DNA from 4 places in the Streptomyces sp. NPDC001381 genome. Region 1 is predicted to be linked to each of the others. Evidence: riboswitches for the same ligand, from Rfam matches in the RefSeq annotation. Region 1 holds a riboswitch; each other region holds the start of a gene.
The links. A riboswitch is a leader RNA that binds a small molecule or an ion and turns the genes downstream of it on or off. The one in region 1 is predicted to bind cyclic di-AMP.

Region 1 (7,108 bases):
GCGTGCCGGAGCACTCCGGCGCGCGCGTCTCGTGCAGGATGTGCACGAGCCGGGTGATCCAGTCCTGTGCGAACCGGTCCCGGCGGCCGGTCCTGCGGTACTGCGCCGACTTCCAGGCCATGAGGGTGCGCAGCGCGGCCGGGTCGCGTTCGTCGAACACGAACCGCAGCGCGCCGACCTGGCGGCCGAGCCTGCGCTCCTTGGCGAGGGTGGTCTTCAGGAACTTCGGCGACTGGGCCCGCAGGACGGACTCGTACGTCTCGTAGCCCTTCTCCACGTCGATCACGTAGGACGTGTACTCCGCGGCCGCGTGCGGCAGGAGCAGCCCCTGTTCCGCCTCCAGGTTGTCGAAGGCGAAGCTGGACAGGGAAGCGGCCCGCATCAGTTCGTCGGCGTTCAGCCCGAGGCCCGGGGCCAGTACGGCACCCTGCGCGTCCGAGACGCCGTACGCGAGGGCCTGGCCCCGGCCGAGCCGGCCCCGCTCATGGGGCAGGAAGCCGACCGGCTCGCGCCCCTCGTACACCACCGCCACCCGTGCGTGTGGCCGCACGCGGCCCACGGCGTCGGTGAACTCCGGTTCCATGAACGGGTTGCGCGGCGCTGTCGACGCGGCGCGCAGTGCGCGCCACCGCTCCCGCTCCCCCTCGCCGAGATCAGCCGGCCTCAGCACACGGATACGCCCACTGCTCAACCTGACCCCCCGATCAAGTCCCCCCTGGACACATGGACGGTACCGTCCCAGACCGGGCGCGCGGTAGGGAGCGGAGCATGTTGTTGCCAACCGGTGCAGAGGCCCTCAACCGGTCGCTACCCGGCGATACGGCGGAAACCCGTTTCCCGTCGTTTCCCGCAGTTTCCGGCCGCTCCCGGCCCTTTCCCGTCGTTTCCCGCCGCTCCGATCCCCACCATCCCGGTCATCAACAGCGATCGGTCAACAAAAGAAGGGGAGTTGACACAAGAGGGCCGGACTCCGTCCTGGTCCGGTTCACGTCGAGTCCGGCGGGTGCGGGATCCGTATTCTCTGATCATGGCCGCACCCACCGCATATGCCGAGCGCATCGCGTATTCCCTCATCGCCACGGACCTGGACGGAACGCTGCTGCGCGGCGACGACACCTTCTCCGACCGGTCGCTCGACGCGCTCGCGCGGGTGGCGGCCGCCGGCGCGCGCCACCTGGTGGTGACCGGCCGCCCCGCGCCCCGTGTGAGCCCGTTGCTCGACCGCCTGCACAGCAGAGGGCTCGCGGTGTGCGGACAGGGCGCGCAGCTGTACGACGCCGCCGCGGACCGCCTGCTGTGGTCGGTCACCCTGGACCGGGAACTCGCCGAGACCGCCCTGGAGAAGATCGAGGCCGAGGTCGGGCCGGTGTACGCGGCCGTGGACCAGGACGGCGTCGACGGGCTGACGCTCATCGAGCCGGGCTACCGGATGCCGCACCCGACCCTGCCCGCCCTGCGCGTGGAGCGGCGCCGCGACCTGTGGTGCGAGCCGATCAGCAAGGTGCTGCTGCGCCACCCCACCCTGTCCGACGACGAGTTGGCGGCGACGGCCCGGGCGGTGGCCGGCTCGCTCGCCACCGTCACCATGTCGGGGCCGGGGACGGTGGAGCTGCAGCCGTGCGGGGTCACCAAGGCGACCGGGCTGGCCCTGGCCGCGGACCACCTGGGTCTGCGGCCCGAGGACACCCTGGCCTTCGGGGACATGCCCAACGACATCCCGATGTTCGACTGGGCCGCCCGGGGTGTCGCGATGGCCAACGCCCACCCGGAGCTCAAGGCGGTGGCCGACGAGGTGACGACGTCGAACGAGGACGACGGCGTCGCCGTCGTCCTCGAACGTCTCTGGGCCTAGGCCCGGTGGGCCCGGCTCAGTACGCGCCGAACACGTTGTCGATCGAGCCGTACCGCGCGGCCGCGTAGTTGCAGGAGGCGGTGATGTTCGCGACCGGGTCGTACGGGTCCCAGGAGGTGCCGGACACGTGGTACGCGTTGAAGGTCGGGTCGATGATCTGCAGCAGGCCCTTGGACGGGGTGCCGGCGGCCGCGTTGGAGTCCCACAGGTTGATGGCGGACGGGTTGCCCGAGGACTCGCGCAGCACGTTGCGGTAGATGCCGTTGTAGGTGCCCGGGATCCCGTGCTGCGCCATGACCTGGAGCGACGCGCGGATCCAGCCGTCGAGGTTGTTGGCGTAGCCGAGGCTGGTGGCGGTGGCCACGGTCGGGGTCGCCGCGGAGGCGGTGGTCGCGCCGAAGAGCGGGAGGGCGAGCACGGTGACGCCGGTGGCGGCGACGGCGAGCTTGCGGGCGAGGCGGCGGGGCTGAGCGGGCATGGCGAAGTTCCTCTCCGTCGCCTGCGAGGTGAGCTGTCGGGTTCGGGCGGGAGCTGCCCGGCCGGGTCCTCGCGGACTCGGCTTCACCCCGAGCCGTCCCGGTATGTCCTGAACATGCCCATAGGCATGTCCGGGTCCGCCCGGTGCGGCGACTTACCTGGTTCCCCCGCTCCTGCCCTGGTGTTCTCGGTGGGTGCCGGGGCGGTGGCAGGATTCGGCGTCCGCCCGACAGGCCGGGAACGTATGCGAGAGCACATGTCCGGAACAAGTGGCGGATTCACAGTTCGGCCCTATTGACCTTGGTCTGCGGTCTATGAGGTGCTTGATCCTTTGTGGCTGCAAACGTCAACTCGGTTGAGCGGGAAGAGGAATCGGAATGCGGCGGAGGGGAACCTGTTCCCCGGGGGAGTGAGCCAACTCACCGGCGTCCACAAGAGGGGCTAATCGGGCAATAGCCTCAACGGGTTATTAAGGGGCCGATGCCGAGGGGGGACCCTTATACGGCCAGGCTGTAACCGTGGGGGCTCGCGGTGATCGAAACATGACCGGATACGCTGACTTGAGTGAGCGCAGAGACCTATCGACAAACCGCGTAGTCGCCAGTAGACACCAGCAGACAGGAGACCCCTCGTGACCGTCGTCGAGCCGTTTGGGCTGAGCGTGCGGGACCAGGCTCTGGAAGCCGATGTCCAGGCCGGACTGGCGGCTGTCGAGGAAGGCTTGCTCGAGGCCACCAAGAGTGAGGTGCCGTTCATCACCGAGGCCGCCCAGCACCTGCTGCGGGCCGGCGGGAAGCGGTTCCGGCCGCTGCTCGTGATGCTCGCGGCGCGCTTCGGCGACCCCTACGCGCCGGGTATCGTCCCCTCGGCCGTCGTGGTGGAGCTCACCCATCTGGCCACCCTCTACCACGACGACGTCATGGACGAGGCCGCCGTGCGGCGCGGGGTGCCCAGCGCGAACGCCCGCTGGGGCAACTCGCTCGCCGTCCTCACCGGCGACTTCCTCTTCGCGCGCGCCTCGCACATCCTGGCCGACCTCGGCCCGGAGGCGGTGCGGGTGCAGGCGGAGGCGTTCGAGCGGCTGGTCACCGGCCAGATCCTGGAGACGGCCGGCCCGGTCGACGGCCGTGACCCGGTCGAGCACTACCTCGACGTCCTCGGCGGCAAGACCGGCTCCCTGGTGGCGGTCTCCTGCCGCTTCGGCGCGATGATGTCGGGCGCCGACGAGACCGTCGTGGACGTGCTGACCCAGTACGGGGAGCGGCTCGGCGTCGCCTTCCAGCTCGCCGACGACGTCCTCGACATCGCCTCCGACTCCCACGAGTCGGGCAAGACGCCGGGCACGGACCTGCGCGAGGGCGTCCCCACGCTTCCGGTGCTGCGGCTGCGCGAGCGCGCGGCCCAGCAGGCCCTGCCCGAGGACGTCGCGCTGTGCGAGCTGCTCGACTCCGACCTGAGCGACGACGCGAAGCTCGCCGAGGCGGTCGCCGCGCTGCGCGCCCACCCGGCGCTGGAACAGGCCCGCCGCGACACGGTGCGCTACGCCGAGGAGGCGCGGGCCGCGCTGGCGCCGCTCGTGGAGTGCGACGCGAAGGCGGCGCTCATGGGCCTGTGCGACGCGGTGGTCCACCGGGCCGGCTGACCCCCGACCCCTACGGGTCGGAGGACTCCGTCGTCGCTCCGTGTCATACCGCAGGTGTACACGGAGTTGAGTCCGTGGGGTGACGCCTCCTCACGCCGTATTTGGTCAGATGGACATCACGGAAAACACCACTCCTCACCGATTCGGGTGAGAATGGCGGCACGGGGTGGGACGTTCAACGTGAGATGACCAGCCGCCGCCGACGACGGAGGTAAGGCACACATGGCACCGAACGCAACCGACGACAGCACGACCGCCGGGGAGACGGACGACCTGCGCGTCGGGCGGCGCAAGGCCGTGCGGTACGTCGTCCCGGTCACCGTGATCGGCGTCGCCGCGGCGACGATCGGCCTGGTCCCGGCGCTCGCCGACTCCGGCGACCCGGACCTGCCGAAGATCACCGCACAGCAGCTCCTCGACAAGATCGCGGCTTCGGACGTGCAGCAGCTGTCCGGCACCGTGAAGATCAGCACCGACCTGGGCCTGCCCGACCTCGGCGGGCTGGAGAGCGGACTGCTCTCCGGGGCCGCGGGCGGCGGTGACGGGTCGTCCGCCGACCCCTCGGTCAAGCTCACCGAACTCGCCTCCGGCACCCACACCCTGCGCGTCGCCGCCGACGGCCCCGACCGGCAGAAGCTCTCCCTGCTGGAGAACGCCGCCGAGTACAGCATCGTCCACAACGGCAAGGACGTGTGGGGCTACGACAGCTCCTCCAACGAGGTCTACCACTCCACCACCGACGAGAGCGCGAAGGACGGGGCGGAGACCCCCGTGCCCGCCACGCCCAAGGACCTCACCGAGGACGCCCTCAAGGCGGTCGACGACACCACGTCCGTCACCGTCGACGGCACCGTGCACGTCGCGGGCCGCGACGCCTACAAGCTGCTGATCAAGCCGAAGCAGTCCGGTTCCACGGTCGGCGCGATCAGCGTGGCGGTGGACGCGAAGACCGGGATGCCGCTGAAGTTCACGCTGACCCCGGCGAGCGGCGGCGCCGCCGTCGTGGACGCGGGCTTCACCCAGGTCACCTTCGCCGCGCCGGCCGCCTCCACCTTCGACTTCACCCCGCCCAAGGGCGCGAAGGTCACCGAGGGCGACGACGCCGAGGCGACACCGGGGCACTCCGGCGCCTCCGGCGCCTCCGACGAAAAGCTCGAAGGCCTCGGCGGCCTCACCGGCGCCGAGGAGGCCGAGGGCTTCGACGTCCTCGGCAAGGGCTGGACCTCCGTCGCCGTCCTCGAGACCGGCGGCGAGGGCGTCCCCTCGGACGCCGAGCTCAACTCCGAACTCGGCTCCGACGCCGGCGGCGCCCTCAGCGGCTTCCTCGGCTCGTTCGGCGACAAGGTGAGCGGCAAGTTCGGCTCCGGCACCGTCTTCTCCACCCGCCTGATCAACGCCCTGGTCACGGACGACGGCACGGTCTACGTCGGCGCGGTGACCAAGGACGCCCTGGTGAAGGCGGCCGACTCGGCGAAGTAAGTACCCTACGGAGCCTGTCCGTTCCCAGCACGCGTGCGAAGGGGGAGCCCATGGATGACGAACCCGTCATCCACACCCATGCCCTCACCAAGCGCTTCCGCGGCGGCCAGCTCGCCGTGGACCGCCTGGACCTCACCGTCCCGGCGGGCAGCGTCTTCGGCTTCCTCGGTCCGAACGGCTCCGGCAAGACCACCACGATCCGCATGCTGATGGGCCTCATCGAGCCCTCCTCCGGCGCGGCGCGCGTCCTGGGGCAGCCCGTGCCCCGGGCCGCGCGCACCGTGCTCCCGCAGGTCGGCGCGCTGATCGAGGGACCCGCCCTGTACGGCTTCCTCTCCGGCCGCGACAACCTCCTCCGCTACGACGCCGCCGACCCGACCGCCGACCCGCGCACCCGGCGCAGCCGCGTCGCCGCGGCGCTGGAGCGGGTCGGGCTGACGGCCGCGGCCGGCAAGAAGGCGAGGGCGTACTCGCTCGGCATGAAGCAGCGGCTGGGGCTGGCCGCCGCTCTCCTCCAGCCCCGCCGGCTCCTCGTCCTCGACGAGCCGACCAACGGTCTCGACCCGCAGGGCATGCGGGAGATCCGGTCCCTGGTGCGGGAACTGGCCTCGGACGGCACCACCGTGTTCCTGTCCTCCCATCTCCTCGACGAGATCGAGCAGGTGTGCACGCACGCCGCGGTGATGGCGCAGGGCCGCCTGATCACCCAGGGCGCGGTGGCCGAGCTGGCGGCGGGCGCGCGCGGCCGGCTCGTGGTGACCACGCCCGACACCGCCGAGGCGGCCCGGGTGCTGAAGGAACAGGGCGCGGCGGACGTCGCCGTCGCCGAGGACCGGGTCACCGCCGAGCCCCCCGAGCGCGATCTCGCGGAGGTGAACGCCGCGTTGGTGACGGCCGGCGTCCGCGTCCGCGGCTTCGCCGTCGAGCGGGCCTCCCTGGAGGACGCGTTCGTGGCACTCACCGGGGAGGGGTTCGATGTCGCGGGCTGACGCGGTACGGGAGGCGCGGGCGCCCAGCCCCCTGTGGTCCCTCGGTCTCCTCCGCAGCGAACTCCTCATCACCTTCCGCCGCTGGCGCACGCTCGCGCTGCTGGGGGTCCTGGCGGCCGTGCCGGTCCTGGTCGGCATCGCCGTGAAGATCGAGACGGGGGACGGCTCGTCCGCCGGCCCGGGCGGCGGAGGGGGCGAGGGTGGCCCGGCCTTCATCGCGCAGGTCACCAACAACGGCCTGTTCCTGGTCTTCACCGCGCTGGCCGCCACGCTGCCGTTCTTCCTGCCGATGGCGATCGGTGTCGTCGCGGGCGACGCGATCGCCGGCGAGGCGAACGCCGGCACCCTGCGCTACCTGCTGGTCGCCCCCGCCGGCCGCACCCGCCTTCTCCTCGTCAAATACGCGACCGTGCTGGCCTTCTGCCTGGTGGCCACCCTCGTCGTGGCGGTGTCGGCGCTGACCGTGGGGGCACTGCTCTTCCCGCTGGGCGACCTCACCACCATCTCCGGCACGACCATCGGCTTCGCCGACGGTCTGGGCCGGGCCCTGCTGATCGCCCTGGTCGTCGCCGCGTCCCTGACCGGCCTGGCGGCGCTGGGTCTGTTCGTCTCCACGCTCACCGGCAGCGGCATCGCGGCGATGGCGACCACCGTGGGCCTGCTGATCAC
Region 2 (7,108 bases), on a different contig from region 1:
GAGATCCCGTCGGCCACCCGCGCGGTGCACAGCGTCCCGGCCAGCGTCAGGTATCCGCCGGTCAGCGCCTTGCCCACGCACATCACGTCCGGCGTCACCGCGGCGTGCTCCGCCGCGAACAGCGCGCCCGTGCGCCCGAACCCGGTCGCGATCTCGTCGAACACCAGCAGTACGTCGTGCGCGTCGCACGCCTCGCGCAGCACCCGCAGATACGCGGGGGAGTGGAACCGCATCCCGCCCGCGCCCTGCACCACCGGCTCCACGATCACCGCGGCCAGTTCGTCCGCGTGCCGCCCGATCGCGGCGCGCAGCCCCTCGGCGTACTCCTCCTCGTACTCCACGGGAGGCGGTTCCACGAAGACCTGACGGGGCAGCACCCCGGTCCACAGCTCGTGCATCCCGCCCTCGGGGTCGCACACGGACATCGGCTGCCAGGTGTCGCCGTGATAGCCGCCGCGCCAGGTCAGCAGGCGCCGCTTGGCGGGGCGGCCGAGCGAGCGCCAGTACTGCAGGCACATCTTCACCGCGACCTCGACCGACACCGAACCGGAGTCGGCGAGGAAGACATGCTCCAGCCCGTCGGGCGACATGTCGACAAGGAGCTTCGCCAGCCGTACGGCGGGCTCGTGCGTCAGCCCGCCGAACATCACATGGCTCATCCGCCCCAGCTGCTCGCGCGCGGCCTCGTTCAGCACCGGGTGGTTGTAGCCGTGGATCGCCGACCACCAGGACGACATGCCGTCGACCAGCTCGCCCGACCCGTCCGCAAGACGCAGCCGCACCCCGCTCGCCGACTCCACGACGAGCGGGTCGACCCGACCGGGCATCGGACCGTACGGATGCCAGACGTGCCGTCGGTCCAGCTCCAGCAGCTCGGTGACGGGCAGCTCAGGCATTGGGCGCGAGGTCGGTACCGGCGCCACGGCGGCGTACGGCGACCAGGTCCGTACGGGGCTCGTTGCCCGCGAGCGCGGCAGCGGCGGCGGACGCCGTCCCGCACACCCCGGCCCCCTCGTGCGTCCCGCAGCCCGCGGCACCGTCCGCGGGGGACCCGCAGCCCGACCCGCAGCCGGCCTCGGCGTGCGAGCCGCAGCCGCCACCGCCCGCGGCCAGCCGGTGCTCCGGCAGCGTGACCTCGCCCGCGCCCTCCACCTCGAAGCCCGCGTCCGCGATCATCTCCAGGTCGGCCTTGCCGGCCTGCCCCTCGGTCGTGAGGTAGTCGCCGAGGAAGATGGAGTTGGCCAGGTGCAGGGCCAGCGGCTGCATGGTGCGCAGATGGACCTCGCGGCCGCCCGCGATGCGCACCTCGATGTCGGGGCAGACGAACCGGACCATCGCCAGGATGCGCAGACAGCGCTGCGGGGTGAGGTTCCACTCCTTGGCCAGCGGGGTGCCCTCGACCGGGATGAGGAAGTTGACCGGCACCGAGTCCGGGTCCAGCTCGCGCAGCGAGAAGACCACGTCCACCAGGTCCTCGTCCGTCTCGCCCATGCCCGCGATCAGGCCCGAGCAGGCCGACAGCCCGGCCGCGTGCGCCTTCTGGACCGTGTCCACCCGGTCGGCGTACGTGTGGGTGGTCGTGATGTCCCCGTACGTCGACTCGGACGTGTTGAGGTTGTGGTTGTAGGCGTCCGCGCCCGCCTCGCGCAGCCGTTCGGCCTGGCCGTCGGAGAGCAGCCCCAGGCAGGCGCACACCTCGACGCCCTCGTTCTGCTCCTTGATGGCCTTGATCGTGTCCGAGACCCGGTCCACGTCCCGGTCCGTCGGGCCGCGCCCGGACGCCACCAGGCAGACCCGCTTGGCCCCGCCCGCGAGCCCGGCCGCCGCGGCCCTGGACGCCTCGTCCGGCTTCAGCCAGGTGTACTTCAGGATCCCGGCCTCGGAGCCGAGTCGCTGGGAGCAGTACGAACAGTCCTCGGGGCACAGCCCCGACTTGAGGTTGACGAGGTAGTTCAGTTTCACCCGTCGCCCGAACCAGTGCCGGCGCACCTTTCCGGCCGCGGCCACCACGTCCAGCACGTCGTCGTCGGAAGTGGCGAGGACGGCCAGCGCTTCCTCGCGGGTCGGCAGCTCGCGCCGAAGCCCCTTGTCCACCAGCGTGTTCAGCAGGTCCATGAGAGCCGATCCTGTCCTACCGACCCGCCTCGGGCCAAGGTAGGGATCACACAACACACCCGGTTCGACGTGTGGGTATTGCCACACCGTGGGTAGCGGTTCATGCCGCTAGTGTCTGTCCGCTACCTACAAAAGCCCCGGAGGACCCATGGCGTTCGGCTGGATCGACGAACAGGCGGAACTGCGCCGCCGGGCCGGACTCGTACGGACGCTGCGGCCCCGCCCGGCCGACTCCGCGCTGCTCGACCTCGCGAGCAACGACTACCTGGGCCTGTCCCGCCACCCCGAGGTCCGGGAGGGCGCCGCGGCGGCCGCACGGGCCTGGGGCGGCGGCGCGACCGGCTCCCGGCTGGTCACCGGCACCACCGAGCTGCACACCGAGCTGGAGCGGGAGCTGGCCGACTTCTGCGGGGCGGAGGCGGCCCTCGTCTTCTCCTCCGGGTACGCCGCCAATCTGGCCGCGGTCACCGCGCTGGCCCCGCACGGCTCCCTGATCGTCTCCGACGCGGGCAACCACGCCTCGCTCATCGACGGCTGCCGGCTGGCCCGGGGCACCACCCAGGTCGTCCCGCACGCCGACCCGGACGCCGTGCGCAAGGCCCTCGGCACCCACGACGGCCCCGCGGTGGCCGTCTCCGACACGGTCTTCTCGGTCGACGGCGACGCCGCCCCGCTGGCCGGTCTGGCGGCCGCCTGCCGGGAGTACGGCGCCGGGCTGGTGGTGGACGACGCGCACGGCCTCGGCGTGCTCGGGAACGGCGGGCAGGGCGCCCCGTACGCGGCGGGTCTCGCCGGTGCCGAGGACGTCGTCGTCACGGTGACGCTGTCGAAGTCCCTCGGCAGTCAGGGCGGTGCCGTGCTGGGGCCGGCGCGGGTGATCGAGCATCTGGTCAACGCCGCCCGGACGTTCATCTTCGACACCGGGCTGGCCCCGGCGGCGGCGGGCGCGGCGCTGGCGGCGCTGAGGCTGCTGCGCCGGGAACCGCAGCGGGCGGTACGCGCGCGTGCGGTGGCTGCCGAGCTGCACTCCCGGCTGACGGCCGCGGGCCTGGAGGCGGTACGTCCGGACGCCGCGGTCGTCTCCGTGCGGGCGCCGTCCCCGGAGGGGGCCGTGCGGTGGGCGGCGGACTGCCGGTCGGCAGGCCTGGCCGTGGGCTGCTTCCGTCCTCCCTCCGTGCCCGACGGCATCTCGCGCCTCAGGCTGACCGCCCGTGCGGACCTCTCCGGGGCCGAGCTGGAACGCGCTGTACGGGTCATCGGGGAGACACGACCATGAGTCGGCGTGACACGGCCGTGAGCCGCCCCTGTCGGCGGATGGCGGGGATCGTGCGTCGGTGACCGACGCGGTGATCAGCGGAACGCGGCCGTGAAACCCGACCAGCTCTCGGGGGAGAAGAGCAGGGCGGGCCCGGACGGGTCCTTGGAGTCGCGTACGGCCAGCAGTCCGGCCCAGGGCCCGGAGGCCGGCCGGGCCGTCTCCACGCAGTTGTTGGCTCCCGTGCTGTAGCTGCTGCGCAGCCACCGCACCTGCGGGAGAGCGTGGGGATCGGTGCTGCGAGGTACGTTCCGAGGCAGTGCTGACATGGTGCCTCCCTACGCGCCGTCAGCTGTCGCGGCGATGTAGTCCAGTGATTCCTCGGGCGAAAGGGCATGGGCCCGAAGGGCGTTGAAGGCCTCGGTGTAGGCCTCGAGGTCTTCTTTCCGTTCGAGATAGAGGCTACTCGTCAAGTGGTCGAGAACAACCACATCCAGATCAGAACCGCTCGGAAATGAGAAGATAACGAAAGGCCCGGTTACCCCGATATGGGCACCGGCCGAGAACGGCAATACCTGCAGCCGTACGTGGGGCAGCCGCGCCGCCTCCCTCAGCCGTCCGAGCTGACGGGCCATGACCTCCGGGCCGCCCACCTCCCGCCGCAGCACCGCCTCGTCCAGCACCGCGCTCAGCAGGAGCGGCGGCTCCCTGCGCAGCACGTCCTGACGGGCGATCCGCACCTCCACCAGCGTGTCGAGCTGCTCCTCGTCCGCCCCCTCCACCGCCGCCCGGGTCACCGCGCGCGCGTACTCGGGCGTCTGGAGCAGCCCCGGGACAACGGTCGTCTCCAGGGTGCGCATCGCGCCGGCCTGCGACTCCAGGCTGATGAAGTCCCGGTAGGCGGCCGGCAGCACCCCGCGGTAGGCGTGCCACCAGTGCTCCCGGCCGCCGCTCTCCTCCGAGCCGGCCAATGCCAGCATCAGCGACCGCAGGTGCGGGTCGGCCACTCCGTAGGCGTCGAGAAGCAACCGCACATCGGCCGGTTTCGTACCACTGGTGCCGGTCTCTATACGGCTCACCTTGGACTGGTGCCAGCCGACGAGCCGGGCCGCCTCACCGCTCGTGAGCCCCGCCCGGGCGCGCAGACTGCGCAGCTCGGCGCCCAGCTTCCGGCGGCGCACCGCGGGGCCGTGCTGCATGGGCTCCTCCATATTCCTGACGGGCCGTCCAAATTGTTCGACCGTGGCAGAGTTCACCGCATCGGGCGACAGATATATGCATATCTTGGTGGATCGCCACCGGGACCGGCGCGGTAATGGCAGTCTGGCGAAGAAGCACCGGTCCGGGACCGTACTCGAACCATCCGCAGCGTGTCGGACTCCGGTCCCATGGGAAAGGGACGAGGTCGCCATGGCAGACCATCTGGAAGCATCCGTCACTCTGCCGAGCGATCCCGCCTCGGTCTCCGCCGCCCGCGGCTTCGTGGCCGGCACCCTCGGCGAGTGGGGTCTGCCGGCGGACACCGAGGCGGCCGACACCATCCGGCTGATCGTCTCCGAACTCGCCACCAACGCCGTACAGCACACCTTCGGGCTGTCACCCACCTTCACGGTGGCCCTCGTCCTCGACCGTGACGAGCGCCTGTGGATCGGCGTGACCGACAGCCACCCGCGCTTCCCCAAACGACTGCCGGCCGCCGTCCAGCAGGACAACGGCCGAGGTCTGGTGATCATTCGCTGGCTGACCGCCGAGTGCGGCGGCAAGCTCAGAGTCCGCCCCACGCGCGAGGGCGGCAAGACGGTCGCGGTGGAGCTGCCCTGGACCGTCCCGGCGGAGCCGGCCGTGGAAGCCGTGGCGAGCCCGCCGGCGGGGGAGCTCCCGGGGCGGTGACGGCGCGCCAGGACACCGTCACCGCCCCGGAAGGACGACGAGGGTCAGCGGACCCGGCCGTACCAGACGCTCTTGGTCCAGATCTTCTGCAGCTTCACCACGTCTCCCGTCTTGGGCGAGTGCCAGATCTTGCCCTTACCGGCGTAGATGCCGACGTGGTACACGTTCGACCCCGAGTGGAAGAACACCAGGTCGCCGGCCTTGCGGTTGCCGGCCGAGATGTGGCGGGTCTTGTTGTACTGCTGCGCCGCCGTACGCGGCAGCGTCTTGCCCGCCTTCTTGAACGAGTACAGCGTGAGACCCGAGCAGTCGAACCTCTTCGGCCCGGTCGCCCCGTACTTGTACGGAGAGCCCTTCTTGGACGCCGCGACCTGCAGTGCCTTGGTCGCCGGTGTGGCAGCCGCCGCGTCGGAGGCGACACCGGGGATCACGATCGAGCCACCGACGGCGGCGATGGCGAAGGCAGAGGCCGTACCGGCCCGGGCCATGAGCGACGGGACACGATTGAGCGCAGTCATGCGCAACCCTTCGTCAACCGCCTGTGAAGGATGACCTGTCGGATTCGGGCTGACAAAGGTGCCCGGCCGCTCGCGCGGCTTCACCCCAAGGGTTGCTCGGTCCGGCGTCTCCTCCACGGAGACGACGTGCCGGCGACCCGTCGTGCTTGGGTCCTCCACTCCTGCCGATGCACTTCTGTCGACCGGTCAATCCGGGCAGCGGCAGGACTCGGCGTCCGCCCGGACCGCCCCGCCGCTTGTGGCGGGGACTTGTCGTCAGACAGGGATCTTGACTCACCGTTGACCAAAAATCCCAATGGAACCGTGGATTTGTGGGGTTACTCACCACTCACCCGTTCGGGTGGACACCCTGATGGACGCTCAGGTGTCAAGAGCGCCATAAGCCCTCCGACCTGCGGCGCTACCCCTTGTACGGCTCCGGAAAACGGCGCTTTCGGCAACTCGCGCGCGCTCGCGAGGGGAGCCACCGCTCCGCCGAACGGGGGTAATCCGTCTGGTGCGTTTCGGGTCCGGTCCGGACGTCGCGCTCGTGACGCGGCCGTGCCGGGCCGGACGGCCGTGGGTCAACTGTCGGAGAGCGGAGGCACCGTGACACGCGCCGTACGGCGCTCCCCGTCCAGGACGCGCAGCGCCCGCGCGAGGGTCGGCGCGGACAGCTCGCTCTCGCCCCGCTGGTGCATCAGCGCCAGCGCGTCACGCAGCTCCGCCGCCCTCGCCACCAGCGCCTGGGCGGCCCGCAGGCCGCGGTACGTGTCGCCGTGGCGGGCGGGATTGATCCGCCCGAGCAGGTCCACCACGTCCAGGTAACGGTCGATCAGTTCGGCCTCGGCGCGGGTCAGCGCGGGCAGCGGCGGCAGCTCGGGGACCATCGGGCGCTCACCTCGCGCCCGGCGCGCCGGCCGCGCCCCTGCGGCTCGGGACGACCCCGTCCACCAGGCCGTACTCCACCGCCTGAGCCGCGGTCAGGATCAGGTCCCGTTCGATGTCCTCGGTCACCCGTTCGGGGGTGCGTCCGGTGTGCCGAACGAGCATCTCCTCCAGCAGGTCCCGGGTGCGGGCCAGTTCCTCCGCCTGGATCGCCAGATCGGAGGTCTGCCCCTCCACCGGCCCGGGCAGTGCCGGCTGCCGGATGACCATCCGGGCGCCGGGCAGCGCGAACCGCTTGCCCGGCGTGCCCGCCGCCAGCAGGACCGCCGCCGAGGAGCCGGCCCGGCCGAGGCAGGTCGTCTCCACGTCGCAGGTCACGTACCGGAGCGTGTCGTAGATCGCCGTCATCGCGCTGAACGAGCCGCCGGGGGAGTTGATGTACAGCGCGATGTCCCGGTCCGGG
Region 3 (7,108 bases), on a different contig from region 1:
CGCCACCGACCACGCGATGCCGTCCAGGATGTCGTGCTCGCTCACGACGACCTCCTCCGCGCCGATCCGCTCCATGATCGCCAGCAGTACGAGGGCGCCCGCCGCGATCACGTCCACCCGGCCCGGGTGCATCGACGGGACCGCAGCGCGCTCGGCGTGCGTGGAGTGCAGCAGCCACTCGGTGATCTCGCGGACCCTGGCCTGCGGGACACGCGAGTGGTGGATGGCCGCCGAGTCGTACGCGGGGAGGTTCTGGGCGATCGCCGAGACCGTGGTCACGGACCCCGCGAGGCCCACCAGCGTGTGCGCCTCGCGCAGCGGGACCGTCTCCTCGGCGAGGTCCAGGGCCGCCTCGACGTCGGCGCGCAGGGCCGCGATCTGCTCCGGCGCCGGCGGGTCGGTGACCTTTCCGTCCACGACCAGGTGGCGCTCGGTCATCCGCACACAGCCGACGTCCACCGAGCGGGCCGCGCCCACGTGCTCGTCGCCGACCACGAACTCCGTGGAGCCGCCGCCGATGTCCACCACCAGGTAGGGCCGGGTGAGGTCCGCGCGGCCCTTCAGTTCCTTCGTGGCGCCGGTGAAGGAGAACTCGGCCTCCTGGTCGCCGGTGATGACCTCGGGCTCGACGCCCAGGATGTCCAGCACGCCCCGCACGAACTCGTCGCGGTTCTCGGCGTCCCGGGAGGCGGAGGTGGCCACGAAGCGCAGCCGCTCCGCACCGAGCTCCTTGATCACCGCCGCGTACTCGCGGCAGGCGGCGAAGGTCCGCTCCAGCGCCTCGGGCGCCAGCCGGCCGGTGCGGTCGACCCCCTGGCCGAGGCGGACGATCGTCATCCGGCGGTCCAGTTCGACCAGTTCACCGGTCTCGGGGTCGGCGTCGGCGACGAGGAGGCGGATCGAGTTCGTCCCGCAGTCGACGGCGGCGACCCGGGTCACCGCTCGTCTCCCTCGACCGGCCCGAAGGCGAAGTGGCCGGCGCCGTCCTCGGACGTCTCCACCTGCACGCCCTCGCCCGACGGCGCCCCGGGAAGCGTCACGCACGCCCCCTTGCGCCACCACTGCGGCAGCATGGCGAGCGCCTCGTCGCCGAGCGGGTTCACACCCGGGCCCGCGGCCAGGGAGTGCGCCACGAGCACGTGCAGGCACTTCACGCGGTCCGGCATGCCGCCCGCGCTCGGGAAGCCCGTCAGCTCCTCGATCTCGTCCCGGCGCCGGATGTAGTCCTCGTGCGCGGCACGGTAGGCGGCGGCCAGCTCCGGGTCGGTGCCCAGCCGGTCGGTCATCTCCTTCATCACGCCGTTCGCCTCGAGGGTGCCGATGGCGGAGTTCGCCTTGGGGCACGTGAGGTAGTACAGCGTCGGGAAGGGGGTGCCGTCGGGCAGGCGGGGGGCCGTCTCGACGACGTCCGGCTGGCCGCACGGGCACCGGTGCGCGATCGCGCGCAGCCCGCGCGGCGGACGGCCGAGCTGCTGCTTGAAGGCCTCGACGTCCGCGTCGGTGGGCTCGGTGCGCGGGGTGGTCGGCGGGGGCTTTTCCATACCTGTCTTTCTACCTGCACGGTGTCACTGGTCGGAGGCGTCGGACTTGTCGACGCCGTCCCACACGTTCGAGTACCAGGGGCGGTCGGCCGCCCCGTGGTCGGCGCGGGTCTTGGTGGCCGCGTCCGGGTCGATCACGATGTAGCCGGTCTCCCCCGGCATCACATAGTGCAGCCGCTCCCGGATCTGCTGCTCGGCGTACGCGTCGTCCTGCCAGCGCGCCTTGAGGTCGCGCAGCTGCTCGACCCGCTCGCGGGCCTGCTCCCGCTCCCGCTCCAGGTCGGCGATCTCGGCGCGCTGGGAGACGTACTGCCGCATCGGGTAGGCCAGGGCCACGATCAGGGTGCACAGGACCAGCGCGAGGAGCGCGGCGCGGCCGGTGAGGCGGGAGCGGCGGGCCTGGCGCCTGGTCTGGGAGCGGTAGACCCGGGCCGCGGTCTGCTCACCGAGCAGCCGCAGTCTGGTCGCGGTGGAGAAACGGTCCCGGTCCTTCACGGCCATCGGCTCTGCGCCTCCCCTTTCCACACACGCGTACGTCCCCGCACACGGTACGGGACCGAGTACGGGGACGTACGTACGACTGGCTCGCGCCGACCCGGCTCGGGTCGGGCCGGGGGACCTCACCGGCCCCCTGCCGGGCCTACTGGTTCGCGGAGCGGAAGCGCGGGAAGGCGCTGCGGCCGGCGTACACCGCCGCGTCGTCGAGGATCTCCTCGATGCGCAGCAGCTGGTTGTACTTGGCGACGCGCTCGGAGCGGGCCGGGGCGCCGGTCTTGATCTGGCCGCAGTTGGTGGCGACGGCCAGGTCGGCGATGGTGACGTCCTCGGTCTCGCCGGAGCGGTGCGACATCATGCACTTGAAGCCGTTGCGCTGGGCCAGCTCGACGGCGTCCAGGGTCTCGGTGAGCGAACCGATCTGGTTCACCTTCACCAGCAGCGCGTTGGCCGCGCCCTCCTCGATACCGCGGGCCAGACGCTCGGGGTTGGTGACGAACAGGTCGTCGCCGACGAGCTGGACCTTGTCACCGAGCTTGTCGGTGATGGTCTTCCAGCCCTCCCAGTCGTCCTCGAACAGCGGGTCCTCGATGGACACGAGCGGGTACGCCGCGACGAGCTCGGCGTAGTACTCGGTCATCTCGGCGGCGGAGCGGTCCTTGCCCTCGAAGGTGTAGGAGCCGTCCTTGTAGAACTCGGAGGCGGCGACGTCGAGCGCGAGGGCGATCTGCTCGCCGGGGGTGTAGCCGGCTTCCTTGATGGCCTCGAGGATGAGGTCGAGGGCCTCGCGGTTGGAGCCGAGGTTCGGGGCGAAGCCGCCCTCGTCGCCGAGGCCGGTGGACAGGCCCTTCGACTTCAGGACCTTCTTGAGGGTGTGGTAGACCTCGGTGCCCCAGCGCAGGGCCTCGGAGAAGGACTCCGCGCCGATCGGGGCGATCATGAACTCCTGGATGTCCACGTTGGAGTCGGCGTGCGAGCCGCCGTTCAGGATGTTCATCATCGGCACCGGCAGCAGGTGCGCGTTGGGGCCGCCCAGGTAGCGGAAGAGCGGGAGGTCGCTGGCCTCGGAGGCGGCGTGGGCGACGGCGAGCGAGACGCCGAGGATGGCGTTGGCGCCGAGGGAGCCCTTGTTGTCGGTGGCGTCCAGGTCGAACATGGCCTGGTCGATCAGGCGCTGCTCGGTGGCGTCGTAGCCGACCAGCTCCGGGCCGATCTGCTCGATGACGGCGAGGACGGCCTTCTCGACACCCTTGCCCTGGTAGCGGCCCGGGTCACCGTCGCGGAGCTCGATGGCCTCGAAGGCGCCGGTGGAGGCGCCGGAGGGGACGGCGGCACGACCCGTGCTGCCGTCGTCGAGGCCGACCTCGACCTCGACCGTGGGGTTGCCTCGGGAGTCCAGGATTTCCCGGGCTACGACGACGTCGATGGACGGCACGAGCATCTCCTTCTTGGGATGTGACGCTGGTTGTGCGGGGCCCGCGGGCCATGTCGGCCTTTGGTGAGCCTTGCGACTAGAGCCTAACCGCCCCGGGGCCGTCGGCAGCCGACCGACCGTCCCGTGGACAGACTGACGGTACACATTGTTCCTGGCCGGAACAAAGACCTGGGGCGGAACTCGGGCGAACAGACGGCGAAGAACGGCCGGAGGGCAGAAAAAACCCCGCCCCGGTGCGTACGGGGGAACACGCACCGGAGCGGGGAGCCCGTGGGGACGGGGGTGACCCTCACGAGGCCTTCAGTGTGCGGGCCTCGGCTGTGAGGATGCTGTGGGCCGGCGGGGAGCCAGGTGTCACTTCAGGTGCAGCTGCTGGCCCGGGTAGATGAGGTCGGCGTCCTCGACGATGCCCTTGTTCAGCTGGAACAGCTTCTGCCAGCCGCCCTTGACCTTGTGCTTCTCGGCGATGGTGCTGAGGGTGTCGCCCTTGACGACCTTGTACTCGCCGTCGCCCTTCTTGACCTTCTTGCCGGTCGGAGTGGTGACCGTCTTGGAGGCGGCGGGGCGCTCGGCGGAGCGGGAGGCGCTCTGCTGCTCGGTCGAGCGCGTGGTGGTGCCGCTGTCCGAGGAGGAGGAGCCGGCGGAGCCGCTCGAGGAGGAGCCGGTGGAGCCGCCACCCGAGTACGGGGTGTTGGACAGACCGGTGCCGCAGACCGGCCAGGCGCCCTTGCCCTGGCCCGCGAGGACCTTCTCGGCGATGGTGATCTGCTGTTCCTTGCTGGCGAGGTCGGCGCGCGCGGCGTAGGCGGTGCCGCCGTACGCGGCCCAGGTGGAGGCCGAGAACTGCAGGCCGCCGTAGTAGCCGTTGCCGGTGTTGATGGACCAGTTGCCGCCGGACTCGCACTGGGCGACCGCGTCCCATTCGGAGGCGGTGGCGGCGGAGGCGTTGCCGGCCGCCATCAGCGGGGCGGCGATGGCGACACCGGTGACGCCGGCGAGTGCGGCGACGCGGGTGGCCTTGTTCGGACGACGGTGCTTGCCCTTGCCGGAAAACAGCATGGATCGATCCCCTCACCGACGCCTGCGAGGTGAGCTGTCGGGTTCGGGCCGGTTGAGTTGCCCGGCCACGCACCTCACGGTGCGCGGCTTCACCCCGAGCCGGTTCCGGCGGTCAACCGCCGGACCCGGCACTTACCTTGGGTCCCCCGCTCCTGCCTACGGCGCTTGACGCGACGACTGTTCCCGGGGTGCCGCTGGCAGGATTCGGCGTTGCGGCGACCGGGGCTCGGGTTGCCGAGCGGTCATGACCGTAGACACGCGATCCGGGGAATTTCAAAGACGATCACGACTTCTGAGACTCATCCCACACTTTCGCCAAAGCGGACATTCGACGCGAAGTGGGGCGTGAACTCCCGGTGTTTTTCTGGGTGTTCCAGCCCTATTCGAGCCCGGTGTCCAGCGTCTGACCGGGGGTGATGTCGCTCGGGTCGGGGCCGATGACGTCCTTGTTCTCGGCGTAGAGAGCACGCCATCCGCCGTCGACACCAAGGGAGTCGGCGATGGTGATGAGCGAGTCACCCTCCTGGACGACATAGGTGGACGCCGCGTGCCGGCCGGAGGAGGCGGTCCTGGTGCCGCCCGCGGCACTCTCGTCGGCGGTGGTGCCGCGATGGCGGCCGGAGCCGAGCGAGCCGGTGTCGACGAGGCTCCAAGAACCCTCCGCCTGCACCGTATTGTCCGAGTCGTCCCCTTCCGGGGTCGCCGTGGGCGAGCTGTCGGCATCCTGTGAGCCCTCCGAACCGGCGCCCGAAGTGTCGGACTTGCCCGAGTCGTTCGCCGAGGAGGACGAAGCGGACGAAGGGGACTCGGAGGCTGAACCAGCCTCATCACCGGAGGAGTCGGACGGACTCTCGCCGGAGTCACCGGAACCGGACGCGCCATTGGAGTCGCCGGACTTTCCGGAATCGGCCGACCCCTTGGACAGGTCGGACAATCCGGAGGACACGGACGAGTCGGACTCGCCGCCGGCGACTCCGGTGTCCACGCCGACCGCGCCGTTCTCCTTGGTGAGCCCGGACGTCAGCGCACAGGTGCCCCAGGCGCCGACGCCCTCCTCCGCGAGGAGCTGCTGGGCCACGGCTATCTGCTGGTTGCGGCTGGCGAGGTCCGGGCTGGCGGCGTAGTCGAGTCCGCCGTACGCCTCCCAGTCCTCCTGGCTGAGGCCCAGACCGCCGTACTCGCCGTCGCCCCGGTCGGCACTCCAGGAACCGCCGGTCTCGCACTGCGCCACCTTGTCCCAGACCGTTCCTTCTGCGGCGCTGGCGCCGCCGGCCGCGAACAGCGGGATGGCGATGGCGGAGCCGGTCACTCCGGCCGCGACGAGGAGGGCCGGGGCCTGACGGGGGCGACGGTGACGACCGTTCCCGGAGAGCATGCGGGGGCCTTTCTTTGGACAGCGGCAAACGGCGCGGCGTGCGAGTGAGCACACACGGGTTCGCCGCGCTAGCGAGTGAACGTATCGGCAGACGATCACTTGTCACAAGTTAATGCCGCGCAGATCACGTGAAGATCACAGACTTGAGGGTCGGTCACCTTTGCCGCGCGAGACGGTCACAATCCGGCTGACTCACGATCAGATGTCGATCAGCCACTGGTCAGTCACGGACCGGAGTGAACTCCACGGGCAAGGTGCGCAGTCCGCGCATGATGAGCCCGCCACGCCATCTCAAGTCGGCCGGGTCCGCGGCGAGTCGGAGGTCGGGGAGACGGGTGAGGAGGGTGGCCAGGGCGGTCTGGCCCTCGAGACGGGCGAGGGGGGCGCCCAGGCAGTAGTGGATGCCGTGGCCGTAGCCGAGGTGCTGGTTGTCGCGCCGGGAGAGGTCGAGGGTGTCGGGGTCGGTGAAGCGGGCGGGGTCGCGGTCGGCGGCGGCGAGGACGACGAGGACGGGGTCGCCGGGGGCGATGTCCTGCCCGCCGAGGCTGAGGGGTTCGGTGGCGAAACGCCAGGTGGCGAGTTCGACGGGGCCGTCGTAGCGGAGCAGTTCCTCGACGCCGGTCTCCAGGAGCCCGTGTTCGCCCCGGGCCAGGGACCGCTGGAGCCGGTCCCGCTGGCCGGGGTGGGTGAGAAGGGCGTAGGTGCCGTTGCCGATGAGGTTGACGGTCGTCTCGAAGCCGGCGAAGAGAAGGATGAAGGCCATGGCCGCGGCCTCGTTCTCGGTGAGGTGCTCGCCGTGGTCGGAGGCGCGGATGAGGCCGGAGATGAGGTCCTCGCCCGGGACGGGTTCCGCGGGGAGGTCCGCGCGCTTGCGGTGGATGAGCTCCAGCAGATAGCCGCGCATCTTCTTCACCGACCGCGCGACACCGCCCCGGGGGCCCTTGCCATGACGGATCATCATGCCCGCCCAGTCCCGGAAGTCGTCCTGGTCCTCGCGGGGGACGCCGAGGAGGTCGCAGATGGCGTAGATGGGCAGGGGGAAGGCGAAGTCGTGGATCAGGTCGGCCTCGCCCTTCCCGGCGAACCGGTCGATGAGCTGGTCGGTCAGCTCCTGCACACGGGGCGCGAACTCGGCGACCCGGCGCGGTGTGAACGCCTTGCTGACCAGCCGCCGCAGCCGGGTGTGGTCCGGCGGGTCGATGT
Region 4 (7,108 bases), on a different contig from region 1:
CAGCGCACGCCGCCGGTCGCGCGGCCCTTGCGCGGGTACTGGTCGAAGGGCGTCAGCTTGGCGGTCGTCTGCACGGAGTCGTCCAGCGTGCCGCGCGAGCCCGCGACCGTGAAGACCACCGCGTCCGCCGCCGGGTCCACCGCCGTGAACGAGATCACCTTCGCGCCGTCGGCGAGCTTGATGCCGGTCATGCCACCCGCCGGACGGCCCTGCGGGCGCACCTGCGCGGCCTGGTAGCGCAGCAGCTGGGCGTCGTCGGTGATGAAGACCAGGTCCTCCTCGCCGGTGCGCAGCTCGACCGCGCCGACGATCCGGTCGCCCTCCTTGAGGGTGATGACCTCCAGCTCGCCCTTGTTCGACGGGTAGTCGGGCACCACCCGCTTGACCACACCCTGTTCCGTGCCGAGCGCCAGCCCCGGCGACGACTCGTCGAGCGTGATCAGGCAGACCACCGTCTCGTCACCCTCCAGGGAGACGAACTCCGTCAGCGGGGCACCGCCCGACAGGTTCGGTGCCGAGGCCGTGTCCGGGAGCTGAGGCAGGTCGACGACGTTGATCCGCAGCAGCCGGCCCGTCGAGGTGACCGCGCCGATCTCCCCGCGCGCGGTGGCCGGCACCGCCGAGACGATCACGTCGTGCTTGGTGCGCTTGCCGTCCGCGTCCTCGGCGAAGGGATCCCCGTTCGCCGTGCGGGCCAGCAGGCCCGTGGACGACAGCAGGACCCGGCACGGGTCGTCCGCGACCTGGAGCGGAACGGCGGCGGGGGTGCCCGACGACTCCAGCAGGACCGTACGCCGCTCGGTGGCGAACTTCTTGGCCACCGCGGCCAGTTCGGACGAGACCAGCTTGCGCAGCTCCGCGTCCGAGTCCAGGATCCGGGTCAGCTCCGCGATCTCCGCGTTGAGCCTCTCCTTCTCCGCCTCCAGCTCGATCCGGTCGTACTTGGTGAGGCGGCGCAGCGGAGTGTCGAGGATGTACTGGGTCTGGATCTCCGACAGGGAGAAGCGCTCCATCAGGCGCTCCTTGGCCTGCGCGCTGTTCTCGCTGGAGCGGATCAGCCGGATGACCTCGTCGATGTCGACGAGCGCCGTCAGCAGGCCCTCGACCAGGTGCAGCCGGTCGCGGCGCTTGCCGCGGCGGAACTCGCTGCGCCGGCGGACCACGTCGAAGCGGTGGTCGAGGTAGACCTCCAGGAGCTCCTTGAGGCCCAGCGTGAGCGGCTGGCCGTCCACCAGCGCCACGTTGTTGATGCCGAAGGACTCCTCCATCGGCGTCAGCTTGTACAGCTGCTCCAGGACCGCCTCCGGTACGAAGCCGTTCTTGATCTCGATGACCAGGCGCAGGCCGTGCTCACGGTCGGTGAGGTCCTTGACGTCGGCGATGCCCTGGATCTTCTTCGAGCCCACCAGATCCTTGATCTTGGCGATGACCTTCTCGGGACCGACCGTGAACGGCAGTTCGGTGACGACCAGGCCCTTGCGGCGGGCCGTCACCGTCTCCACCGAGACCGTGGCACGGATCTTGAACGTGCCGCGGCCCGACTCGTACGCGTCCCGGATGCCGGAGAGGCCGACGATCCGGCCGCCGGTGGGCAGGTCGGGGCCCGGGACGTACTTCATCAGGGCTTCCAGATCCGCGTTCGGGTGGCGGATCAGGTGGCGGGCGGCCGCGATGACCTCGCCGAGGTTGTGCGGCGGCATGTTCGTGGCCATACCGACGGCGATCCCGGACGCGCCGTTGACCAGCAGGTTCGGGAAGGCGGCGGGCAGCGCCACCGGCTCCCGCTCCTGGCCGTCGTAGTTCGGCGCGAAGTCGACGGTGTCCTCGTCGATCGACTCCGTCATCAGGCTCGTCGCCGCGGCCTGCCGGCACTCGGTGTACCGCATGGCGGCCGGCGGGTCGTCGTTGCCCAGCGAACCGAAGTTGCCGTGGCCGTCGACCAGCGGCACGCGCATGGAGAAGGGCTGCGCCATGCGCACCAGGGCGTCGTAGATCGACGCGTCGCCGTGCGGGTGCAGCTTGCCCATGACCTCGCCGACCACGCGCGCGCACTTCACATAGCCGCGGTCGGGGCGCAGCCCCATCTCGTTCATCTGGTAGACGATGCGGCGGTGCACCGGCTTGAGACCGTCGCGGGCGTCGGGCAGGGCTCGGGAGTAGATGACCGAGTACGCGTACTCGAGGAAGGAGCCCTGCATCTCGTCGACGACGTCGATGTCGAGGATCCGCTCCTCGTACGAGTCGTCGGGCGGCGGGGTCTTCGTGCTGCGGCGGGCCATCGCTGCCGGCTCCTTGCTCAAGCGTGGGACGGTATCTGACGCGGACCATTGTGGACCGTGGCACTGACAGGCCGGGCTCAGGACCCGGTTTCGACCGCCGGGCCCGGAGGGCAGGCGGTCCGTGAGGGCTGCCGGCCCGGTGCGGGGGGCCGCCTCCCATGATTGCCCGCAGGGTACGCCATCACCGCCCGCGTCCCCGCTCCCGGTTTCTCGCTCTCGGCGTACGGCCTCCGGGAACTTCGCCGACCGACCGCACGCTTGCATACAGTGACAGGACCGGCAGGAAACGCGCGGTTTCCACGACCGCGTCCGCGATCGGAAGGACGTACATGCCCATGGGTCACACGGCCACAGCCCAGGCAGGCTCCGGGGGCCTGACAGCGACCGAGCACCGCCTGGCCAACGGCCTGCGCGTGGTGCTCTCCGAGGACCACCTGACCCCCGTCGCGGCGGTGTGCCTCTGGTACGACGTCGGCTCGCGCCACGAAGTCAAGGGCCGTACCGGCCTGGCTCACCTTTTCGAGCACCTCATGTTCCAGGGCTCCGCCCAGGTCAAGGGCAACGGCCACTTCGAGCTGGTCCAGGGCGCCGGAGGCTCCCTCAACGGCACCACCAGCTTCGAGCGCACCAACTACTTCGAGACCATGCCGGCCCACCAGCTGGAGCTCGCCCTCTGGCTGGAGGCCGACCGCATGGGCTCCCTGCTGGCCGCCCTGGACGACGAGTCCATGGAGAACCAGCGCGACGTGGTGAAGAACGAGCGCCGCCAGCGCTACGACAACGTTCCGTACGGCACCGCCTTCGAGAAGCTCACCGCCCTCGCCTACCCGGAGGGCCACCCCTACCACCACACGCCGATCGGTTCGATGGCCGACCTGGACGCGGCGACCCTGGAGGACGCGCGCGCGTTCTTCCGCACGTACTACGCGCCCAACAACGCCGTCCTGTCGGTCGTCGGCGACATCGACCCCGAGCAGACGCTCGCCTGGATCGAGAAGTACTTCGGTTCCATCCCCGGCCACGACGGCAAGCCCGAGCCGCGCGACGGCTCCCTGCCCGAGGTCATCGGCGAGCAGCTGCGCGAGGTCGTCGAGGAGGAGGTCCCGGCCCGCGCCCTGATGGCCGCCTACCGCCTGCCGAACGACGGCACGCGCGCGTGCGACGCGGTCGACCTGGCGCTCACCGTCCTCGGCGGCGGCGAGTCCTCCCGCCTCTACAACCGGCTGGTGCGCCGCGACCGTACGGCCGTCGCGGCCGGCTTCGGGCTGCTGCGGCTCGCCGGGGCGCCCTCCCTGGGCTGGCTGGACGTGAAGACGTCCGGGGACGTCGAGGTGCCCGTCATCGAGGCGGCCATCGACGAGGAGCTCGCCCGGTTCGCCGAGGAGGGCCCGACCGCCGAGGAAATGGAGCGCGCTCAGGCGCAGTTGGAGCGGGAGTGGCTCGACCGGCTCGGCACCGTCGCCGGCCGTGCCGACGAACTGTGCCGGTTCGCCGTCCTGTTCGGCGACCCGCAGCTCGCGCTCACCGCCGTCCAGCGCGTGCTGGACGTGACGCCCGAGGAGGTGCGGGAGGTCGCCAAGGCCCGCCTGCGCCCCGACAACCGCGCGGTGCTCGTCTACGAGCCGACCGCCCCCGAAGCCCCCGCCGACCAGGACGAGAACGAGGAGGCGGCCCAGTGACCGAGCTCGCCACGATGGACTTCCACCCCCAGCCCAGGGCGGGCGAGGCCAAGCCGTGGGCGTTCCCCGCACCCGAGCGCGCGACGCTGGACAACGGCCTGACCGTTCTGCACTGCCACCGCCCCGGCCAGCAGGTCGTCGCCGTCGAGGTCCTCCTCGACGCGCCCCTGGACGCCGAACCGGCCGGCCTGGACGGCGTCGCCACGATCATGGCGCGCGCCTTCTCCGAGGGCACCGACAAGCACTCGGCGGAGGAGTTCGCCGCCGAGCTGGAGCGCTGCGGAGCCACCCTCGACGCGCACGCCGACCACCCCGGTGTCCGCCTCAGCCTGGAGGTGCCCGCCTCCCGCCTGCCCAAGGCGCTCGGCCTGATCGCCGACGCCCTGCGCGCGCCCGCGTTCGCCGACAGCGAGGTCGAGCGCCTCGTCCGCAACCGTCTGGACGAGATCCCGCACGAGCTGGCCAATCCCTCCCGCCGTGCCGCCAAGGAGCTCTCCAAGGAGCTCTTCCCGGCGAGCGCGCGCATGTCGCGCCCCCGCCAGGGCACCGCGGACACCGTCGAGAAGATCGACTCCGCTGCCGTACGGGCCTTCTACGAGAGGCACGTCCGGCCGGCCACGGCCACCGCGGTGGTCGTCGGCGACCTGACGGGCGTCGACCTGGCCGCGCTCCTCGGCGACACCCTGGGCGCCTGGACGGGCTCCTCGGCCCAGCCGCGGCCCGTCCCGCCGGTGACCGCCGACGACACCGGCCGTGTGGTCATCGTGGACCGCCCCGGCGCCGTCCAGACGCAGCTGCTCATCGGCCGTATCGGCGCCGACCGGCACGCGCGCGTGTGGCCCGCGCAGGTGCTCGGCACGTACTGCCTCGGCGGCACCCTCACCTCCCGCCTGGACCGCGTCCTGCGCGAGGAGAAGGGCTACACGTACGGGGTGCGCGCCTTCGGGCAGGTGCTCCGGTCCGCGCCGGACGGTTCGGGCGCCGCGATGCTGGCCATCAGCGGCTCCGTCGACACGCCGAACACCGGTCCCGCCCTGGACGATCTGTGGAAGGTGCTGCGCACCCTCGCCGCCGAGGGTCTGACGGACGCCGAGCGCGATGTCGCCGTGCAGAACCTGGTGGGCGTGGCGCCGCTGAAGTACGAGACCGCCGCGGCCGTCGCGAGCACCCTGGCCGACCAGGTGGAGCAGCATCTGCCGGACGACTACCAGGCCACGCTGTACCAGCAGCTCGCCGCGACCGGCACGGTCGAGGCCACCGCCGCGGCCGTGAGCGCCTTCCCGGTGGACCGTCTGGTGACCGTCCTCGTCGGTGACGCCGCCCAGATCAAGGAGGCCGTCGAGGCGCTCGGCATCGGCGAGGTGAAGGTCGTCCCGGCGGAGTAGGGACGACCGGGCCCGCGGCCGCCGAGGCCAACGGCACACGCGCGTACGGGCCCTGGCGGACGGCGACGGCCGCCAGGGCCGCAAGATGTCCGAATTGAGGCAGAGGTTGCCTGTCTGCACTGTGGGATGCGCTACAAAAACCCTGATCCGTTTGAGGATTGAAAGCGGCGCCGCATAGCTTCATGCGGGCTGTTCGTCAGGCAGTGCGCCGCACCCGCGGCACCGGACAGTCATCGCCGAGTCCCCGTACGGCGCGAGCCAGGGGAGCCGGGGACCCATGAAGTCCCTGGGGTGAATCGGACGCCCGCGCGAACGCGAGGGGGCCCGTAGGAGACCTTCCTGCTCCGAACCCGTCAGCTAACCCGGTAGGCGAGAAGGAAGGAAAGGACCGCTCGACTTCATGGCGTTCACCTGCGCCACCGGCAAGCACCGTCGCCCCAGCCGGATGCAGCGCACCACCGCGCGCGCGGCGAGCGTCGCGGCGCTCACCACCACCGGTGTCATGGCCACCGTCGCCTCCGCCCCGGCCTTCGCCGCCGAGCCCACGCCCGAGGAGACGGGACTGATCCCCGTCGTCACCGCCGGCGAGTCCGTCGCCGAACAGATCGACGACCAGGTCGCCGTCCAGAAGAAGGCCGCCTTCGAGGAGGCCGCACGCGTGGCCGCCGCCAAGAAGGCCGCGGAGGAGCGCGAGGCACGTGTGCGCGCCGCCCGCGAGGCCGAGCGCAAGCGCCTGAACGCCTTCGTGCTGCCGATCACCGGTTCCTACGTCTCCACCGGCTACCAGGCCGGCAGTTCGCTGTGGTCCTCCGGCAGCCACACCGGCATCGACTTCCACGCCGCCAGCGGCACGCCCGTGCACGCGGTCGGCCTGGGCACCGTCGTCGAGGCGGGCTGGGGCGGGGCGTACGGCAACCAGGTCGTCATCAAGATGAACGACGGCACCTACACCCAGTACGGTCACCTGTCCTCCATCGGGGTCTCCGTGGGGCAGCAGGTCACCCCCGGGCAGCAGATCGGCCTGTCCGGCGCGACCGGCAACGTCACCGGCCCGCATCTGCACTTCGAGGCCCGCACCACGGCGGAGTACGGCTCGGACATCGACCCGGTCGCCTACCTCCGCAAGCACGGCGTGAACGTCTGACGACACACGGCGACAGACCGTCCAGCCCCGGCCCGCGCGGCCGGGGCTTTCGCCGTTTACGACCCCCCGCTGTCCAAAAAATATCCCTGGATTCCGGTCCGCCATCGGAAATTCCGGCTCATTGCAATAGAGTCACGGAACACACGTCAATCGTCGACGTTTCACGGGGATTAAGGCGGAGGTCGGTCATGCGTATTCCGGCGCACTCGGTGTGCACGGCCATCCGGGACGACATCGTCGCGGGTGTCTACGAGCGTGGCAGCCGCCTCACCGAGGAACTCCTCGCCCGCCGCTACGGAGTTTCCCGCGTCCCCGTCCGGGAGGCACTGCGCACCCTGGAGGCCGAGGGGTTCGTCGTCACCCGGCGGCACGCGGGCGCGTGCGTCGCGGAGCCGACCGAGCAGGAGGCGGCCGACCTGCTGGAGATGCGCATGCTCCTGGAGCCGCTCGGCGCCGCGCGGGCCGCCCAGCGCCGCACCGAGGCCCATCTGAAGGTGCTGCGCGGTCTGGTCCGGCTGGGCCAGGAGCGGGCCAGGAGGGGCAACAGCGAGGATCTGCGCTCCCTGGGCGGCTGGTTCCACGAGACGCTCGCCCAGGCCTCCGGAAGCCAGGCCCTGACGT

Region 2: another riboswitch for cyclic di-AMP. It lies ahead of ACFY2L_RS23475 (C40 family peptidase); the one in region 1 lies ahead of ACFY2L_RS17800 (transglycosylase SLT domain-containing protein).
Region 3: another riboswitch for cyclic di-AMP. It lies ahead of ACFY2L_RS35805 (transglycosylase family protein); the one in region 1 lies ahead of ACFY2L_RS17800 (transglycosylase SLT domain-containing protein).
Region 4: another riboswitch for cyclic di-AMP. It lies ahead of ACFY2L_RS34460 (M23 family metallopeptidase); the one in region 1 lies ahead of ACFY2L_RS17800 (transglycosylase SLT domain-containing protein).

Annotation. Positions count from the first base shown of each region.
Region 1 is NZ_JBIAWO010000003.1:911,549-918,656, reverse strand. Features, by position in the region: gene ACFY2L_RS17810 (GNAT family N-acetyltransferase) at 1-670, opposite strand, end outside; gene ACFY2L_RS17805 (HAD family hydrolase) at 1,028-1,852, shown strand; gene ACFY2L_RS17800 (transglycosylase SLT domain-containing protein) at 1,869-2,330, opposite strand; cyclic di-AMP (ydaO/yuaA leader) riboswitch at 2,334-2,560, opposite strand; gene ACFY2L_RS17795 (polyprenyl synthetase family protein) at 2,961-3,971, shown strand; gene ACFY2L_RS17790 (outer membrane lipoprotein carrier protein LolA) at 4,194-5,450, shown strand; gene ACFY2L_RS17785 (ABC transporter ATP-binding protein) at 5,501-6,439, shown strand; gene ACFY2L_RS17780 (ABC transporter permease) at 6,426-7,108, shown strand, end outside.
Region 2 is NZ_JBIAWO010000005.1:157,330-164,437, forward strand. Features, by position in the region: gene ACFY2L_RS23445 (adenosylmethionine--8-amino-7-oxononanoate transaminase) at 1-896, opposite strand, end outside; gene bioB (biotin synthase BioB) at 889-2,115, opposite strand; gene ACFY2L_RS23455 (8-amino-7-oxononanoate synthase) at 2,264-3,391, shown strand; gene ACFY2L_RS23460 (DUF397 domain-containing protein) at 3,466-3,699, opposite strand; gene ACFY2L_RS23465 (helix-turn-helix domain-containing protein) at 3,709-4,569, opposite strand; gene ACFY2L_RS23470 (ATP-binding protein) at 4,781-5,260, shown strand; gene ACFY2L_RS23475 (C40 family peptidase) at 5,305-5,778, opposite strand; cyclic di-AMP (ydaO/yuaA leader) riboswitch at 5,782-5,923, opposite strand; gene ACFY2L_RS23480 (hypothetical protein) at 6,342-6,647, opposite strand; gene ACFY2L_RS23485 (ATP-dependent Clp protease proteolytic subunit) at 6,655-7,108, opposite strand, start outside.
Region 3 is NZ_JBIAWO010000014.1:77,233-84,340, reverse strand. Features, by position in the region: gene ACFY2L_RS35825 (exopolyphosphatase) at 1-939, opposite strand, end outside; gene ACFY2L_RS35820 (DUF501 domain-containing protein) at 936-1,541, opposite strand; gene ACFY2L_RS35815 (septum formation initiator family protein) at 1,566-2,042, opposite strand; gene eno (phosphopyruvate hydratase) at 2,182-3,471, opposite strand; gene ACFY2L_RS35805 (transglycosylase family protein) at 3,826-4,530, opposite strand; cyclic di-AMP (ydaO/yuaA leader) riboswitch at 4,535-4,704, opposite strand; gene ACFY2L_RS35800 (transglycosylase family protein) at 4,910-5,905, opposite strand; gene ACFY2L_RS35795 (cytochrome P450) at 6,126-7,108, opposite strand, start outside.
Region 4 is NZ_JBIAWO010000012.1:120,399-127,506, forward strand. Features, by position in the region: gene ACFY2L_RS34445 (DNA topoisomerase (ATP-hydrolyzing) subunit A) at 1-2,279, opposite strand, end outside; gene ACFY2L_RS34450 (M16 family metallopeptidase) at 2,609-3,958, shown strand; gene ACFY2L_RS34455 (M16 family metallopeptidase) at 3,955-5,343, shown strand; cyclic di-AMP (ydaO/yuaA leader) riboswitch at 5,568-5,729, shown strand; gene ACFY2L_RS34460 (M23 family metallopeptidase) at 5,744-6,487, shown strand; gene ACFY2L_RS34465 (GntR family transcriptional regulator) at 6,676-7,108, shown strand, end outside.